DNA from 3 places in the Streptomyces sp. NPDC036813 genome. Region 2 is predicted to be linked to each of the others. Evidence: riboswitches for the same ligand, from Rfam matches in the RefSeq annotation. Region 2 holds a riboswitch; each other region holds the start of a gene.
The links. Region 2 has a riboswitch for S-adenosylmethionine ahead of thrC (threonine synthase). Riboswitches for the same ligand answer to the same signal wherever they lie in the genome.
Positions count from the first base shown of each region.

Region 1: it holds a riboswitch for S-adenosylmethionine, as region 2 does, so the genes downstream of both, ACZ67Q_RS03555 (amino acid ABC transporter permease) here and thrC (threonine synthase) in region 2, are expected to answer to the same signal.
Region 3: it holds a riboswitch for S-adenosylmethionine, as region 2 does, so the genes downstream of both, ACZ67Q_RS10530 (aminotransferase class V-fold PLP-dependent enzyme) here and thrC (threonine synthase) in region 2, are expected to answer to the same signal.

Region 1 is NZ_JBVJPV010000001.1:817,738-823,700, reverse strand. Features, by position in the region: gene ACZ67Q_RS03575 (NtaA/DmoA family FMN-dependent monooxygenase) at 1-550, opposite strand, end outside; gene ACZ67Q_RS03570 (LLM class flavin-dependent oxidoreductase) at 572-1,777, opposite strand; gene ACZ67Q_RS03565 (putative leader peptide) at 1,892-1,978, opposite strand; gene ACZ67Q_RS03560 (ABC transporter substrate-binding protein) at 2,076-3,095, opposite strand; gene ACZ67Q_RS03555 (amino acid ABC transporter permease) at 3,160-4,140, opposite strand; SAM riboswitch class IV at 4,515-4,623, opposite strand; gene ACZ67Q_RS03550 (glutathione S-transferase C-terminal domain-containing protein) at 4,662-5,543, opposite strand; gene ACZ67Q_RS03545 (putative leader peptide) at 5,864-5,963, opposite strand, start outside.
Region 2 is NZ_JBVJPV010000011.1:171,013-176,975, reverse strand. Features, by position in the region: gene ACZ67Q_RS23330 (glucosyl-3-phosphoglycerate synthase) at 97-1,041, opposite strand; SAM riboswitch class I at 1,209-1,350, shown strand; gene thrC (threonine synthase) at 1,369-2,646, shown strand; gene ACZ67Q_RS23320 (MoaD/ThiS family protein) at 2,643-2,921, shown strand; gene ACZ67Q_RS23315 (cold-shock protein) at 3,330-3,533, shown strand; gene groL (chaperonin GroEL) at 3,850-5,472, shown strand; gene ACZ67Q_RS23305 (NADH:flavin oxidoreductase) at 5,687-5,963, shown strand, end outside.
Region 3 is NZ_JBVJPV010000004.1:112,387-118,349, reverse strand. Features, by position in the region: gene ACZ67Q_RS10555 (C40 family peptidase) at 1-505, opposite strand, end outside; gene ACZ67Q_RS10550 (NYN domain-containing protein) at 716-2,059, opposite strand; gene ACZ67Q_RS10545 (hypothetical protein) at 2,115-2,354, opposite strand; gene ACZ67Q_RS10540 (rhomboid family intramembrane serine protease) at 2,511-3,305, shown strand; gene ACZ67Q_RS10535 (Lrp/AsnC family transcriptional regulator) at 3,302-3,583, shown strand; gene ACZ67Q_RS10530 (aminotransferase class V-fold PLP-dependent enzyme) at 3,620-4,996, opposite strand; SAM riboswitch class IV at 5,137-5,253, opposite strand; gene trpD (anthranilate phosphoribosyltransferase) at 5,329-5,963, opposite strand, start outside.

The DNA of each region.
Region 1 (5,963 bases), on a different contig from region 2:
ACAGGAAGGTGCCAGTGGCCTGGTCGGCGACGATCTCGTCGCCCCGCCAGGAGTCGAACAGCTCGTGCGCGGTGGCGAGGAATTCCCGGGCGCGGCTGTAGCGCTCCTCCTGCGGCAGGAAGCCGCCGCGGCGGAAGTTCTCGCCGGTGAAGGCGTCCCAGGAGGTGACGACGTTCCACGCGGAGCGGCCGCCGGAGAGGTGGTCGAGGCTGGCGAACTGCCGGGCCACCTCGTAGGGCTCGTTGAACGTGGAGTTGATGGTGCCGGTCAGTCCGAGGTGCTCGGTGACGGCGGCGAGCGCGGCCAGCACGGTGAAGGTGTCGGGGCGGCCGACGACGTCCAGGTCGTAGATCTTCCCGGCGTGTTCGCGCAGGCGCAGGCCCTCGGCGAGGAACAGGAAGTCGAACTTGGCGCGTTCGGCGGTCTTCGCGAAGTGCACGAAGGAGTCGAACTCGATGTGGCTGCCGGCCTTCGGGTCGCTCCACACGGTGGTGTTGTTGACGCCGGGGAAGTGCGCGGCCAGGTGGATCTGCTTCAGCGGCTTGGTCATGGCGGTGGGTACTCCTCCGGCTCAGGCGGTCGCGGCGTAGCGGTTGGCGGGGCGGGCGAGGCCCAGCAGGCCGCGCAGGGTGCCGGCCTCGTAGGCGCGGCGGAAGGCGCCACGGCGCTGGAGTTCGGGGACCAGCCCGCGGGTGATGGCGGGCAGGTCGTGCCCCGCGACGGCGGGGCGGAGCCGGAACCCGGTCAGACCCGCCGCCTGGAACTCCTGGAGCAGATCGGCGAGTTCGGCCGGGGTACCGGTGAAGATCCGCGCGTCGCTCGTGTACGGCTCACCGGCCGCGGCGTCCAGCCGCTCCCGGCGGGCGGCGGCCGCGCCCGGGTCGTCGTCCAGGAAGACGACCAGGTCGGCGAAGACGTGCAGCGGCTGACCGGCCCGCCCGGCGGCCTCCTGCTCGGCGCGGATCTCGGCGGTGATCGCGCGGGCCTGCCCGGTGTCGTGCGGGGTGACGTAGCCGACGTCGGCCTGGCGGGCGACGAGCCGGTAGGGGACGCTCCAGTGGGCGAGCGCGGTGACGAGGGGCTGGCCCTGCGGCGGGCGGGGCGTGATGGAGGGGCCCTTGACGCTGAAGTGCCGGCCTTCGAAGTCGATGTAGTGCAGCTTGTCCCGGTCGATGAAGCGCCCGGTGGCCACGTCCCGGATCTCCGCGTCGTCCTCCCAGCTGTCCCACAGCCGGCGCACGACCTCCACGTGGTCGGCGGCCTCGTCGAACAGCTCGGTCACCACGTCCCGCGCGGCGGGGCTGTCGTAGGCGTCGATCCGGGCAACGGTCCGGCGGCCGAAGTGGGCGGCCTCGGTGGGGCGGGCGGAGATCTGCACGCGCAGGCCGGCCCGGCCGGTGCTGACGTAGTCCAGGGTGGCGATGGCCTTGGAGATGTGGAACGGCTCGGTGTGGGTGGCGACGACGGTCGGCACCAGGCCGATGTGCGAGGTCAGCGGTGCGACACGGGAGGCGATCAGGACGGCGTCGAGCCGGCCGCGTACCTGGTCGGTGCGCTCGTCGGGATCGAGGAAGTGCGAGGACTGCGGACCGAGGCCGTCCTCGATCGTCACGAAGTCGAGCAGTCCGCGTTCGGCCTCGGTGACGAGGTCGGCCCAGTATCCGGCGGTGAACAGGTCGCGGGGCCGGGCCACCGGCTCGCGCCAGGAGGCGGGATGCCAGCCGGTGCCGTCCAGGGCGACGGCGAGGTGCACGGGAGCAGCGGGAGTCGAGGACACGAGGGGTGCCTTCCTGGAGGTCTGCGGGGACGCGCCGGCCCCGGGGAGCGACGGGGCGCGGGCGCGGCGGAGGCCGCGAGGGCGGCCGGGTGACGGAGGATCCGGCGGGACGCGTCAGGCGCGACAGAGCGCGCCGGCCACGCGCAGCAGATCGATGTGCGCCCGGGTGTGGAGGCGGACGGCGTGCGGACTGCGGAGCACGGGCGTCACCTCCGGGGTGCGGGCGGGCGCGGCGGCTGCGGCCGCGCGAGGGTCGTCGTGGGTTCAACGCCCGGACCGGACATGGGTGTTCCCGGCGTCAGGAGTTGTCCAGCGGCAGGCCGGGCGGGTTGATCTGTGACGTGGCGACGGCCTCGTTCGAGAGGTTCCACGCCTTGAGCCACTGCGCGTACTGACCGCTCTTGATGAGGTGGTTGATGGCGTCGGCGACCGGCTTGGCCAGTCCGCTGCCCTTCTTGGTGGTGGCGGCGATCAGCCCCTGCAAGGTGGCCCCGGCCCCGGAGAAGGTGCCCGCGGTGCGGGTGGCCTGCGGGGTCTTCGCTGTCTGGGTGACGTGGTAGGCGATGCCCGGGTTGGGGCCGAAGTAGGCGTCGATCTTGCCGCTGTTCAGGGCCAGGTAGGTGCTGTTGTGGTCCTGGTAGTACTTGACGGTGAGCTTCTTGCCCTCGCTCTGAAGCTTCTTCTTCCACTCCAGCAGGATCCGCTCCTGGTTGGTGCCGCTGCCGACGGCGACGGTCTTGCCGGCGAGGGCACGGTAGTCGCCGTCGAACGTCCAGGTGTCGGCCTTGGGGACCTCGAAGGCGAGGTTGTCCTGCCGGTAGGAGGCGAACTCGTACTTGCGCTTGCGCTCCTCGGTGTCGGTGACGTTGGAGAAGAGGACGTCGGACTTGCCGCTGTCGAGGCCGACGAACATGTTCTCCCAGGTGGCGTTGCGCAGTTCGGGCTTGAGGCCGAGGACCGCGGCGACCAGCCGGCCGAGGTCGGGTTCGGCGCCGGTGAGGGTCTTCTGGTCGCCGCCGACGTAGGCCAGCGGCGGGAAGCCGGACGGCAGGGCGCCGACGCCGACACGGAGAGTGCCGCGCTTTCTGATCTCGGCAGGCACCTCGGCGCTGAGGGACTTCACCTCGCTCACCTTCACAGCGGCCTCCTGGGCGGCGCCGTTGGACAGCCGTCCCACGGTCACCGTCCCGGCGGTGTCGGCCGTGGTCGCGGCCTCGCTGTCCCCGCCGCAGGCGGCGAGGGAACCGGCGAGGAGCGCGGCGGCCGTGGCGGCGGTGAGGCCGCGCAGCAGGTGACGTCGGGTGCTGTGGGTGGTCATGGCTGTCCTTGTCGCTGGGTGAACGGGGTGAACGGGTGAGCGGAGGGAGACGACGGCAGGCCTGTCATAGGGCGGCCTCGCGGCGGGCGCGGGCCCGCAGGCCGGTGAGACCTGCGCGCAGGCGCTGCAGCGGGGTCGGCGGCAGGGAGCGGGCGGCGCCACGGGCGTAGTGGCGTTCGACGTAGAACTGCACGACGGAGATCGCGCTGGTGAGCAGCAGGTACCAGACGGTGACGACCAGCAGCAGCGGCACGATGTCGCCGGGGTAGGTGGAACCCATGGTCTGCGCGGCGCCGAACAGGTCGAGCAGGGAGACGTAGAAGACCAGCGAGGTGCTCTTGACGAGGCCGATCAGCTGGTTGACGTAGTTCGGGATGATGGAGCGCAGCGCCTGCGGCAGCGTGATCCGGGTGAACTGGCGGCTCCTGGGCAGGCCGAGGGCCGCCGCCGCGTCGTGCTGGCCCTGGTCGACGGAGAGGATGCCGCCGCGCACCACCTCGGCGGCGTAGGCGGCCTCGTTGAGGCTGAGGCCGACGACAGCGACGACCATGTCGGTGGCCAGCCGCGACTCGTCGAACGTGAGGAAGGCCGGCCCGAAGGGGACGCCGAGACTGAGGGTCTTGTACAGGGCGGAGAAGTTGTACAGGAACAGCAGGACGACGATGAGCGGGATGGACCGCAGCGCCCAGACGTACGTCCAGCTGACCAGGCGCAGCACCGGGCTGCGGGACAGCCGGGCGAGCGCCAGCAAGATCCCGCCGAGGAGGCCGAGGACCGCGCTGTAGGCGGTGACCTCCAGGGTGATGAGGAGGCCGTCGAGGATGGTGGGACGGGAGAACCAGTAGCCGAAGCGGTCCCACTGGTAGAAGCTGTTGGTGGCCAGTCCGTGCACGAACTGCGCGAGCAGGACGAGCACGACGGCCGTGGCGACCCAGCGCCCGGGATGCCGCAACGGCACGACACGGGGCGGGTGTTGCTTCTCCGGCACTGTGTCGGTGGCCGGTGGTTCGGCGAGGGAGACGGCGACGCCTTGGGGTTGGCTCATGGAGGGCTCCGGCGGGGAGTCGGCGCCCCTCGGCCGCGGCGGGCCGCGCGCGCCCGCGTCCGGGCAGCGCGGGGCGGCTGCCGGGCGGACGGGGCGGGGCGCGGGAAAACGCACGGGACCGGGGGCTCGGGCGGGCGACGGCACGCCGCGGGTGCGGGGTGCGGCGAAGGAGCGCGGGGCGGACGGCTGAGAGGTCAGCCCCGGCAGCGGGCTCGGCCCGGTGCGGTACACAGTGCGCTGTTGACGCGCAGGAGATCGACGGCACGGTCGGCGACCAGCGGGTTCGCATACGGCCGCACGCAGCCCACGGCGCGGCGGGCCGCCGTGCTGGGAGCTGCGTGCATCACGTCACCGTCACTGTTCCGGCCCCACGGGCCTCGCGCTTACCGAACGTCATCCGGTCCGGTCGTCACCTGGGGCACCCCACCGCGGAGCGAGGGTTGCCGGTCAGCGAGCCAGGGCTTGTCGCTGACGCTCATGACCGTTCTGGGCCGTAATTAAGACAGCTGCCCGAACAGCTGTCAACGGCCGTCCGCCTGCTGGGACCTGGCGTGAGAGGCCCAGTCGAGGATCTGTACGGCGGAACCGGCGGCCTCCAGTCCGCGGCAACGGGCGTGGTGGCGGCGGGCGATGCCGTCGAGGTCGAGGTGGGCGCCGAAGGCCGGGTGGGCGGCCAGGCGGCGGGCGTGGGACCACAGGGCGGCGTGAGCGGCGACGCGCTGCACGGCGGCGGCGTCCAGGTGATGCCGGTGCACGGTGTCGAGTTGCACCAGCGTGACCCACAACTCGATGTCGGCCGCGGTGAGTCGGTCGCCGAGGAGATACCTCTGGCCGCTCAGCAGCCGCTCGGCGTCGTCCAGCGCGGTCAGCAGGGTGCGCAGGGCGGCCGCCCGCTCGGCGGGGTCGGCGGCGGCCGATCCGGCGCGCTGGGCCGCCTCTTCGATGCCGTCGGCGCACAGCCGCTCCACGGCCTCGATCCCGGCGGCGTCGGCGCGAGGGTAGAGCGAGGGGTGGCCGGAGGCGAAGTGCCGGTCGAGGTCGCGCATGATGTCGCGGGCGTGCGTGCTGACGATCCGCCCGGACCAGTCGTCGCTGAGCACGGGGGCGAGGGCGGGGCCCGGGTAGCGGTGGGCGCTGGCCTCGTACAGCGGGCGCAGCGTGACGTGACCGCCGTCGGGGCAGTCCGGGACGGCGGGCAGGAAGGTGACCGGACAGCTCTCGTCGAGCCCGAGCAGGCTGTGCGTGACGGCGATGCGCAGCCCGTCGGGACTGGCGGTCGACACGTGCAGCCGGTAGCGGCGGGGCACGGCGTAGTGCCCACTGCGCGCGTCCCGCCCGATCCGCCCCCGGAAGGCGGACGCGGACGACACGGAGGAATGGGCGGCGAGCGGTGCGATGGACATGGGTCTCCCGGGGATCGGGCGCGCGGAAGCGCGCGGGGGTGCGAGGGCGGACGGCCCCCGTGGGGCGACGGTGACCTTTGCGGCCACTCGGGTGGCTCCGTGAACGGCGACGCGGAGGGCAGAGGTGCTGCCGACGGCCCGGCGGGAGGGCACCGTACGAACGGCCGCGAGCCGGGCGTGTGTCGGCCTCCGGCGGGCGGACCGCACGAACAGCCGCGTGCCCGGGGCGTGCCGGCCGCCGCCGGTGCGCGGCACGCGAAGGCGCGGGGCCGAGCCCGGGCTCAGGCCCTGACCTCAGGCCCTGACCTCAGGCCCTGGGCTCAGGCGGCGGGACCGATGGCGCTGCAGACGCGCAGCAGGTCGATGTGACGGCGGGAGGTGAGCAGGGGCGACCGGCTCGCTCGGGCGTGGGCCGGGAGC
Region 2 (5,963 bases):
CGGCTGACCGTCGCACCGCCGTCCGCCGAGGGCATCCGCCGCCTCGCCGTCCGCCGGGGGCGTCCGCCGCCTCGCCGTCCGCCGGGGGCGTGCGCCTCACGCCACCTTCCGCGCCGCGTACTCGGCGATCTCCATCATCGGGGGGCGTTCCTCCGTGTCCACGGAGTACGTGCGCGGCTCGAAGCCGTCCTCGCCCCGCTCGAACTGGGTCAGGGCCGGCCGGATCAGGTGGCCGCGGGCCAGCCGGAGCTGGGCGGTGCGGTAGATCGCCGCGGCCATCCGGCCGAGGGCCTGGCCGTCCTGGTGGCGGTGGATGCGCACACCGACGTCGACCTGGGCCAGGGCGTCAAGACCGACCAGGTGCAGCGCGTCGACCAGCATGCCCAGCTCCACGCCGTAGCCGACGGGGAAGGGCAGCTGTTCCAGCAGGGAGCGGCGGGCCGCGTACTCGCCGCCGAGCGGCTGGACGAAGCCGGCCAGCTGCGGCCAGTGCATGTTCAGCAGCGGGCGGGCCATCAGTTCGGTGACCCGCCCGCCCTGGCCCGCGGCGCCGGCCAGCGGGCGGTCGTACATCGCCTTGACCAGCTGCACCTCGGGGTCGGTGAGGAGCGGGCCGACGATGCCCGTGACGAAGTCGGAGGAGAACTCCTTCAGATCCGCGTCCACGAAACAGACGATGTCGCCGCTCGTGACCAGCAGGGAGCGCCACAGCACCTCGCCCTTGCCGGGGACGGCGGGTATGCGCGGCAGGATCTCGTCGCGGTGGACGACCCGGGCGCCCGCCGCCGCGGCCACCTCGGCGGTACGGTCGGTGGAGCCCGAGTCGACCACGACCACCTCGTCGACCAGCGGGACCTGCTGCATGAGGTCGTGCCGGACGATCGCGACGATGTCGCCGACCGTCTCCTCCTCGTTGAGGGCGGGCAGCACGACGGAGACCGTCTGCCCCGTGGCGCGCTTGGCGGCCAGGACCTGGTGCAGCGGTCGATCGGTCACGGACCAGGAGCGGGTGGTCAGCCAGCGCTCGACTTCTTCAAGCACGGTCTGCGGCTCCTCACTGTCGTGATCACACCGGCTCGCACCGGGTGAAGGGTGATCCATCTCGCGGTTCGGACGACTATCTCAACTGTCCTGGCCTTCGGTTACAGTCTTGAACAACGCTGATGACCATCGCATGTCGGGGGTCGGCCGCGTTCACAACCGAATACCGCTCATCCAGAGGGGCAGAGGGACACGGCCCGGTGAAGCCCCGGCAACCACCCTGACTCCGGACTCGTTCAGGCGAGGCTCCCGGCCGGGGAAGGTGCCAATTCCGTCTCACGGCGAGATGCGTCGTGAGGAAGATGAGGAGAAAGGGCCTCGCCTCACATGGCTGCGCAGACAGTTACCAGCACCTCCACCGTCGACCTCGGTCCCGCCGCGGCCCTGAGCTGCCGCGAATGCGGTCACCGCGTCCCGCTGGGCCCGGTCTTCGCGTGCGAGGAATGTTTCGGCCCGCTCGAGATCGCCTATGACTTCTCGGCCTACGACACCGAGGAACTCCGCAAGCGCATCGAGGCGGGACCCGCGAACATCTGGCGCTACGCACCACTGCTGCCCGTCCCCGCGGACGTGGCCGACAAGCCGAACATCAACCCGGGCTGGACCAAGCTCGTCAAGGCCGACCACCTCGCCGCCGAGCTCGGCGTGACCGGCGGTCTGTACGTCAAGGACGACTCCGGCAACCCGACCCACTCCTTCAAGGACCGCGTCGTCGCGCAGGCCCTGGAGGCGGCGCGCGCCTTCGGCTTCACCACCCTGTCCTGCTCCTCCACCGGCAACCTGGCCGGCGCCGTCGGCGCCGCCGCCGCACGGGCCGGCTTCCGCTCCTGCGTGTTCATCCCGCACGACCTGGAGCAGGGCAAGATCGTCATGGCCGCGATCTACGGCGGCGACCTCGTCGGCATCGAGGGCAACTACGACGACGTGAACCGCTTCTGCTCCGAGCTGATCGGCGACCCGGCCGGCGAGGGCTGGGGCTTCGTCAACGTCAACCTGCGGCCGTACTACGCCGAGGGCTCCAAGACCCTGGCGTACGAGATCTGCGAGCAGCTCGGCTGGCAGCTGCCCGACCAGCTCGTCATCCCGATCGCCTCCGGCTCGCAGCTCACCAAGGTCGACAAGGGCCTGCAGGAGCTGATCAAGCTCGGCCTGGTCGAGGACAAGCCGTACAAGATCTTCGGTGCGCAGGCCGAGGGCTGCTCGCCGGTGTCCACGGCCTTCAAGGCCGGGCACGACGTGGTGCGCCCGCAGAAGCCGAACACCATCGCCAAGTCGCTGGCGATCGGCAACCCGGCCGACGGCCCGTACGTCCTGGACATCGCGCGCCGCACGGGCGGCGCGGTGGAGGACGTCACCGACGAGCAGGTCGTCGACGCGATCAAGCTGCTGGCCCGCACGGAGGGCATCTTCGCGGAGACCGCCGGCGGGGTGACCGTGGGTGTGACCCGCAAGCTGATCGAGAACGGTGTCCTCGACCCGACGAAGACGACGGTCGTCCTGAACACCGGTGACGGCCTGAAGACCCTGGACGCGGTGGCCGGCACCGGCCTGACCGCCACCATCCGCCCGAACCTGGACTCCTTCCGAGAGGCTGGCCTCGCATGAGCGTGACCGTTCGCATCCCCACCATCCTGCGCACCTACACCGGTGGCCAGGCCGAGGTTCCCGCCGACGGGGCGACCCTCGCCGAGGTCATCGCGGACCTGGAGAAGAACCACACCGGGATCGCCGCGCGGGTGCTGGACGACCAGGGCAAGCTGCGCCGCTTCGTCAACGTGTACGTCAACGACGACGACGTGCGGTTCGAGCAGGGTCTGGAGACGGCCACCCCGGACGGCGCGGGCGTGTCGATCATTCCGGCGGTCGCCGGCGGCTGCTGACACACAGAGTTCATCGCATTGCCCCCTCCGTGAGAGAAACGGAGGGGGCAATTCCATGTGATTAGGCGCGGTAGAGTTGGGGAACGCGCCCCGGAATCGACGGGGGCGCGATCTCATGAACCTGCTGCACGGGCGACAAGAAGTAGCCAAAGTACGCGGGTCTTTTGTCTTTTTTGCCCCCTTTGTGTGGCCCGACTTGCTCGGAATTCAGGTGAATTCTCGCGAGATTTCGGACCGGGCTCGTCCAGAATTCTCGTCCGATTGACCTGTTGCAGACGGCAGTTGGACAGATACATTCAGCCGCGGTCGACGCGTTCCGGCGCACGCCCCCTTCCATCGGGGGGCGAGGTCTGACCCGGATCCGCGAAGTGTGGATCTGTGCAAGGGCCAGTAATAGGGGAGTTAGGCATGGCTCAGGGCACCGTCAAGTGGTTCAACGCGGAGAAGGGCTACGGCTTCATCGCGGTCGACGGTGGTGCGGACGTCTTCGTCCACTACAGCGCCATCCAGATGGACGGCTACCGCACCCTGGAAGAGGGCCAGCGGGTCGAGTTCGAGATCTCGCAGGGCCAGAAGGGTCCGCAGGCCGACATGGTTCGCGTCACCGCCTGAACGTTCATTCACGCACGAAGGGCCCGCACCTCGCACAGGGTGCGGGCCCTTCCGCGTGCCCGGGCACGTCCGGACGGCGCCGGGGGCGTGTTCGCGGGCGGCTGATCCACCGCCCGGACCCCGTCAGGCGCTTGCACTCGACCATGCCGAGTGCTAATCATTGCGTTAGCACTCTGAAGGTGAGAGTGACAACGTAAGGACCGGGTCGGTGAGGCCGGGGCCGGGCGGGGCAAGGAACCCGCGGGTCTTGGTCGTCCGTCGCGGGCGCGGGCGCGGTCCGAAGTAATCACCCCCAGTCCTGGAGGGACCACTTCACATGGCCAAGATCATCGCGTTCGACGAGGAGGCGCGGCGCGGCCTCGAGCGCGGCATGAACCAGCTCGCGGACGCCGTGAAGGTGACGCTCGGCCCCAAGGGCCGCAACGTCGTCCTCGAGAAGAAGTGGGGCGCGCCCACGATCACCAACGATGGTGTGTCCATCGCCAAGGAGATCGAGCTCGAGGACCCGTACGAGAAGATCGGCGCCGAGCTGGTCAAGGAAGTCGCCAAGAAGACGGACGACGTCGCCGGTGACGGTACGACCACCGCGACCGTGCTCGCCCAGGCCCTGGTCAAGGAAGGCCTGCGCAACGTCGCCGCCGGCGCCAACCCGATGGCTCTGAAGCGCGGTATCGAGAAGGCCGTCGAGGCCGTCTCCGCCGCCCTGCTGGAGCAGGCGAAGGACGTCGAGACCAAGGAGCAGATCGCCTCCACGGCCTCCATCTCCGCCGCCGACACCCAGATCGGCGAGCTGATCGCCGAGGCGATGGACAAGGTCGGCAAGGAAGGCGTCATCACCGTCGAGGAGAGCAACACCTTCGGCCTGGAGCTCGAGCTCACCGAGGGCATGCGCTTCGACAAGGGCTACATCTCCGCCTACTTCGCGACCGACATGGAGCGCATGGAGGCGGTGCTCGAGGACCCGTACATCCTCATCGCCAACTCCAAGATCTCCTCGGTCAAGGACCTGCTCCCGCTGCTGGAGAAGGTCATGCAGTCGGGCAAGCCGCTGCTGATCATCGCCGAGGACGTCGAGGGCGAGGCCCTGTCGACCCTGGTCGTCAACAAGATCCGCGGCACCTTCAAGTCCGTCGCCGTCAAGGCCCCGGGCTTCGGCGACCGCCGCAAGGCCATGCTCGGCGACATCGCCATCCTCACGGGCGGCGAGGTCATCTCCGAGGAGGTCGGCCTCAAGCTGGAGAACGCGACCCTGGACCTCCTGGGCCGCGCCCGCAAGGTCGTCATCACCAAGGACGAGACCACCATCGTCGACGGTGCCGGCTCCTCGGACCAGGTCGCGGGCCGCGTGAACCAGATCCGCGCCGAGATCGAGAACAGCGACTCCGACTACGACCGCGAGAAGCTGCAGGAGCGCCTGGCGAAGCTCGCCGGCGGTGTCGCGGTCATCAAGGCCGGTGCCGCCACCGAGGTGGAGCTCAAGGAGCGCAAGCACCGCATCGAGGACGCCGTCCGCAACGCCAAGGCGGCCGTCGAGGAGGGCATCGTCGCCGGTGGTGGCGTGGCCCTGCTGCAGACCACCCACGTCTTCGACAAGCTCGAGCTCGACGGTGACGAGGCGACCGGCGCCCAGGCCGTGAAGCTCGCGCTCGAGGCCCCGCTGAAGCAGATCGCGGTCAACGCCGGCCTCGAGGGCGGCGTCGTGGTGGAGAAGGTGCGCAACCTGACCCCGGGTCACGGCCTGAACGCCGCGACCGGCGAGTACGTCGACCTGGTCGCCGAGGGCATCATCGACCCGGCCAAGGTGACGCGCTCCGCGCTGCAGAACGCCGCATCGATCGCCGCGCTGTTCCTCACCACCGAGGCCGTCATCGCCGACAAGCCGGAGAAGGCCGCGGCCCCGGCCGGCGGCGGCATGCCGGGCGGTGACATGGACTTCTGATCCTTCTCGGATCACCTGTCCTTGTCCGGTCTTCGCGAAGGCCACTCCGAGGGCGGCACCCCCAGCTTCCGGCTGGGGGTGCCGCCCTCGGGCGTGTCCGGGGTCACATATGCCGGGCCCGGTCGCCGGAATGAGGGGTGGGCCGCACATGGTTGCTTCAGTGAGTGCAACAATGCGCGCGCACATACCAACCGGTCACCAGAGGAGCCTCCCCATGACCCTCGCCGAGCCCGCCGCCGCCCGCGCGGCCGCCCTGCTCTCCCGTCCGACGACGATCAACGGTCTGACCGTCCCGAACCGCATCGCGATGGCGCCGATGACCCGGATGTTCTCGCCGGGCGGCATCCCCGGTGAGGACGTGGTGTCGTACTACGCCCGCCGCGCCGCCGCCGGTGTCGGTCTGATCGTCACCGAGGGGACGTACGTCGGACACGAGTCGGCGGGGCAGAGCGACCGGGTGCCGCGGTTCCACGGTGAGGAGCAGCTGGCCG
Region 3 (5,963 bases), on a different contig from region 2:
GGTCCTTGAGCTTCGCGGCGGCCTCGGAGCGCTCCTGGGCGAGCTGACGCTGCTTCTCCTGGATCTTCTTCAGCGCCTCGACCTGCTGGCCGCTCAACTGGTCGAGCGTGGAGGCCTTGTCGAGGTAGTCGTCCGGGTCGGCGGAGAGGAACAGCTGGACGGAGGAGTCGATGCTGCCGCTGCGGTACTGGGCGGCGGCCGCCTGGCCTATGCCGTCCCGCAGTTCGTTGAGCTCCTCCTGGCCGCGCGCCACGTTGTCCTGGATGGTGGAGATGTCCTTCTGGAGTCTCTCCTGCTTCTCCTTGGCGCCGTTGTACTTCTCGGTGGCCTGCTCGGCCTCCTCGTAGAGCTTGTCGACCTTGGCCTTGACCTCGTCCTTGCTCGGCTTCTCGCTGGGCGCCGCGCTGGCCGCCTGAGCGCTGATGGCGACGGCAGCGGCGGCTGCGGTGGTCAGCACGGTCACACGTGCACGGCTCGGCTGCTTGGGTCGACGGTGGGACGCCACGGAGGCGAACTCCTTCTTGTGAGTGATCACCCGTTCGGAGGTTCGATGGCAGACCCTAGTGACCTTCTTGTGATCATTCAAATCCTCACAGCAAAAAATCCGGCCCCGCCATGCATTCTTTGCACACAACTCACCAGGGGTGACACCGGATTGACCGTCCGTGGAGCGCCAGGAGCCTCAATTCGGGCATTGAGGCCGTGCGTTCACCTTCTAGGACAGTCGCTTGAGGAGTACCGCAGAAGCCACCGGCCGGGCACCGGCCCGCGCGACGCCGTCGGCCACCTCACGGTCGGTGGAGGCGACGATGACCGGACGGCCGGGCGGCTCGGCGCGCACCAGCTGACGGATCAGCTCGTCCGCCGTCACGCCCGGCTTGGAGAACAGCACCCGCACCCCGCGCGGCGGCGCCAGCAGCACCGGCGCCACCAGCTCGGCCCCGTCGAAGACACAGGTGACCTCGGCGCCGGTCTGCGCGGCGAGTGCGGACAGCTGCCCGAGGAGCCTCAGACGCTGCTTCTCCAGCGGCATCTGGGGATAGCCGGTCTTCGTGACGTTGTAGCCGTCGACGACCAGGTGTGCCTGCGGCAGGGCGAGCAACTGGTCGAGGATCGCCGGGTCGTTCTCGGACAGGGCGCGCGCCGCGATGTCCTTCGGCGTCATCCGCCCCGGCTCGACGGCGTCCACGGTCTCGGCCGGGCGCACGGACACCGGCGGCAGGGCGAGTTCCCGCCGCAGCCCCTGAGTGGCGTCCAGCAGGGTGTCCAGCAGCAGCCGGACCCGCATGTCCTCGACGCTGCGGCCCTCGCGCGCCGCGCGGCGGGTCGCCTCCAGGGCGGCCTCCGCCTCGCTGAGGCGCGCCTTCAGGCGCCGTGACTCGCTCTCCGCCGCGGACACCTGCGCCTGCCCCTCGGCGCGTACGGTCTCCATCTCGGCCTGCACCTTGCGCACGGCCGCCGCACCGCGCTTGACGTCGCTGAGGGCGGCGCGCAGCTTACGGTGAAGCGATTCCGCTTCCTTCTTGGCCTGGTCCAGCTCCGCGCGCAGCCGCTCGGTCTCGGCCCGGGTGTGCTCCTTCGTCTGCGCGAGCAGCTCGCGCAGCCGCTCCAGCTCGGCGCGGCTCTCCTCGTCGGCGCGCTCGGCGTGGGCGCGCTGCGCCTCCTCGCCGGCCGCCGTGACCAGCTTGACCCAGCCCGCCGGCCGCAGAACATAGGCCGCGGCCGCCACGTCGAGCGGGTCCGCGGCCGGGGGCGGCGAGCCGGAGTCCAGGGCGCCGGCCAGTTCCGGCTGCGCTTCTCTGAACTTCTCGCCGATCCGCTGCCGGAACAGCGGATCCGTCTCCAGCGCGGCCGCCATCGCGTTCCCGGCGAACTTGGCCCGCCGGTTCGGCGCGAACCGCGCGTACTGCCGAAGCTGTGCGGGCAGTTCGCCGACGGTCAGTCCGCCGAAGCCGTCCGCGACGATCTGGACGACTTTGCGGCGCACGCCGTCGGGCAGCGGACGGTCGAGCACCTCAGCGGCGCCGTCGCCCGGCCCCCCGCCTGCGGTCTCCACCATCCGTCACTCCTGTACCTGTCGTACGTTTCCCTGTCGGCCGTGAGGGGCGCTCTGCTCAGGCCTCGGCCGCGGGCCGGTCCACGAGCTCCACCTGGTCCACGGCGTTGCACCAGCGGCAGCGCACCGACTCGATGGTCTCACTGAGCACCTCGCGCTCCTCGACCTTGGGCTCGCCCGCGAGATCGAGGTGCACGTACTCGACGACCTTCGACGAGCGGGTCACGTCGAAGCGGGTGAGGTTGCCGCAGAGCGTGCAGCGCCACCGCGTCGTGGCGGTCGGCAGGGGAACCGTCATCGTGACTGTTCGCTTTCTTCCAGTGTCGGTGACGCACCGGGCTCCCCGGTGCGTGTGGCTCGTAACCCTACGGCCTGGCGGTGACTCGCCGCTGGTCCGTCCACGGCGGCGAGGCGGCCTCGTCCGATGCGTCCCGTTACGTCATGCTCTGTAGACATGATCGGCAACTGGACGACCGCGGTCGGCAAGGCGACCAGGACCCTCCGGCGCACCTCGGCCCCGGTGACGTACGCACTGATCGCCGCGTGCTGCCTGATCTTCCTGCTGGGGCCGGCGGCGGGTGTGAACCCGGCCTACGGCCACGGTGACGAGCTGCTCACCGCCCAGCGGGCCTGGTTCCGGCGCTGGGGCGTGGTCCCGGCCGAACTCCTCCGGGGCTCCCCGCGAGCGGCCCTGACGCCCGTGACCGCCCTGTTCGTGCACGGCAGCTGGGTGCATCTGCTCGGCAACATGCTCTTCCTCTACGTCTTCGGAGCGATGACCGAGGAACGGATGGGCCGCGGCCGGTTCGTCGTGTTCTACGTCGGCTGCGGCTGTCTGGCCCTGCTGGGATACGCCGCCGCACACGCCGCATCCGAGCAGTCGCTCGTCGGCGCCTCGGGGGCGATCTCGGCGGTCCTCGGCGCGTTTCTCTCCCTCTTTCCCCGCGCCCGGGTGACCAGTCTCCTGCCGTTCCTGTTCTTTGTGCCGCTGCGCTTCCCGGCGTGGGTCGTCCTGCCGTTCTGGGCGGCGCTGCAATGGCTGGCGGCGGGGCGGGCCACCCAGGGCCCGGGGGTGGCGTACCTGGCCCATCTGATCGGGTTCGGGCTGGGCTTCCTGGTCGCGTGGGTCCTCTTCCGGAAGGACAGGGGCGCGAAGCGGGGCCCGGGAGGGGCGGTGGTGGGCGACGGGCGGGCGACTAGAGTGAAAGCCGCCCCTGCTCCGGCCCCCGAGGGAGAGAACCAGCCGTGATCACCGCGATCGTCCTCATCAAGACCAGCGTGGACCGGATCCCCGAGATCGCCGAGCAGATCGCTTCGCTGGAATCGGTGAGCGAGGTGTTCTCCGTGACGGGCACGTACGACCTGATCGCCATGGTGCGGGTGCGCCGGCACGAGGACCTCGCGGAGGTCATTCCGGGGCGGATCAGCAAGATCCCCGGCGTGGAGGGCACGGACACGCACGTCGCTTTTCGCACGTACTCCCAGCACGACCTGGAGGCGGCGTTCGCCATCGGTCTGGACTCCTGACCGGGCGCACACCGCCTCACCGGGCGCTACGGCACCTCAGACCGCCGGCACGCAGCGGCCGTCCTCCGTCCGGTACGTCCACTGGGCGCCCTGGGTGACCAGTTCCCGCACCGCCGTGACGAAGCGCTCGACGTGCTCGTCGGGCGTGCCCGCGCCGAAGCTCACACGGATGGCGTTGAGGGACTTCTCGCCGGGGGCCGCCTCGGGGGCGCCGCACTCGCCCTGGGTCTGGGGGTCGCTGCCGAGCAGGGTGCGCACCAAGGGGTGGGCGCAGAAGAGGCCGTCGCGGACGCCGATGCCGTACTCGGCGGACAGGGCCGCGGCGAAGTGGGAGCTGTTCCAGCCCTCGACGACGAACGAGATCACACCGACCCGGGGGGCGTCGTCGCCGAAGAGGGAGAGGATCCGCACCTCCGGCACGTCGGCCAGGCCCTCGCGGACCGTGGCGATCAGGTGCTGCTCGCGCGCGACCAGGGTGTCCCAGCCGGCCTCGGTCAGCGCCTTGCAGGCGGAGGCGATGGAGTAGGCGCCGATCACGTTCGGGGAGCCGGCCTCATGACGGGCGGCGCTGTCGTGCCACTCCACGTCCACTCCCCCGTCCTCGCGCCGGGCGACCTTGCGGCTGGCACCGCCGCCCGCGAGGTAGGGGTCGGCGGCCTGGAGCCAGTCGGCGCGCCCGGCGAGGACGCCGGAGCCGAAGGGGGCGTACAGCTTGTGGCCGGAGAAGGCGACCCAGTCGACGTCGAGGTCGCGCACGCTCACCGGGTGGTGCGGCGCCAGCTGGGCGGCGTCCAGGACGATCCGCGCACCGTGGGCGTGCGCGGCGGCCGCCAGCTCGCGCACCGGCCACAGCTCGCCGGTGACGTTGGAGGCACCGGTGACGCAGACCAGGGCCGGGCCGTGGCCCCCTTCGATCGACTCGGTGCGGCCGGCGAGGGCGCGCTCCAGGGTCTCGACGGCCTGCTGCGGGGTGCGCGGGGCGTTGAGGTAGGTGACCTTGGCGTGCTGCCAGGGCAGCAGCGAGGCGTGGTGCTCGGTCTCGAAGACGAAGACCTGGCAGTCGGCCGGGATCGCCCGGGCCAGCAGGTTGAGCGAGTCCGTGGTGGAGCGGGTGAAGACGACCTGGTCGCCCTCGCGGCAGCCGAGGAACTCCGCGACCGTGTTCCGGGCGTTCTCGAACAGGTCGGTGGACAGCTGGGAGAGGTAGCCGGCACCGCGGTGCACGCTGCCGTAGTACGGCGCGTACGCGGCCACGTCGTCCCAGACCCGCTGCAGGGCGGGGGCGCTGGCGGCGTAGTCGAGGGCGGCGTAGGTGACCTCGCCGCCGGTGACGAGCGGGACGGTGACATCCCGGCCCAGAACGGGCAGCGGGGCACAAACGGAACGGTCGGAGGCAGCGGTGGAGACAGACATGGCGGAACTCCCGTGAGGACGCGCGAGAAGGCGCGGGAAAGATACGAAGAAGGGTGTGCGGAGGCGGGGCTCGGCGGCCCTATCGCATTCGCTTGCTCACGGAAGACTCCTCGACGACCAGGACCCCTGGGTTCGCGAGGGGTCCGCGCTTGCCGCAGACCTTGCTGACTGCGGCCTGGTCTTCACCCGGGGCACCCCGCCACGGACGGAGGGTTGCCGGACAGTCGGCCGGGGCCTCATGACTGTCACTCATGACCTGGTCAAGGAACGTAACGGAAGTGATCGGCGTCCCGCAACCCGAGTCCGGATCGCGGGACGCGTCTCAGTCGACGCTAGGAGTTGCTGGCCGCCACCCAGCGCTCCAGCGTGCGCTTGGCCGACCCGGAGTCGATGGAGTGGGCCGCCTTCGCCATGGCGGTGCGGATCTGTTCCGTCAGGGGTGCGTCGGTCGGCGCCAGGGCGACCAGCGCGGCCGCCGAGTTGAGCACGACGGCGTCCCGGACGGGGCCCTGCTCGCCGTCCAGCAGGCGCCGGGCCACCTCGGCGTTGTAGGACGCGTCGGCGCCGCGCAGGGCCTCCACGGGGGCAAGGTCGATGCCGACCTCCCGCGGGTCGAAGGTCTCCTCGGTGACCTTGCCGTCGCGGACGATCCAGACCCGGGACGTGGCGGTGATCGTCAGCTCGTCCAGGCCGTCGTCGCCCCGGAAGACCAGGGAGGAGTTGCCGCGCTCCGCGAAGACGCCGGCCACGATGGGCGCCATCTTCGCGTCGGCGACGCCGACGGCCTGCGCCCGCACCTTCGCCGGGTTGGTCAGCGGACCCAGCACGTTGAAGGTGGTGCGGATGCCCAACTGGCCGCGGGCGGCGGCCACATGACGCAGCGCCGGGTGGAACTTCACCGCGAAGCAGAAGGTGATGCCCGCCTCCTCGGCCACCTGGGGCACCCGGTGCAGCGGCAGGTTGAGAT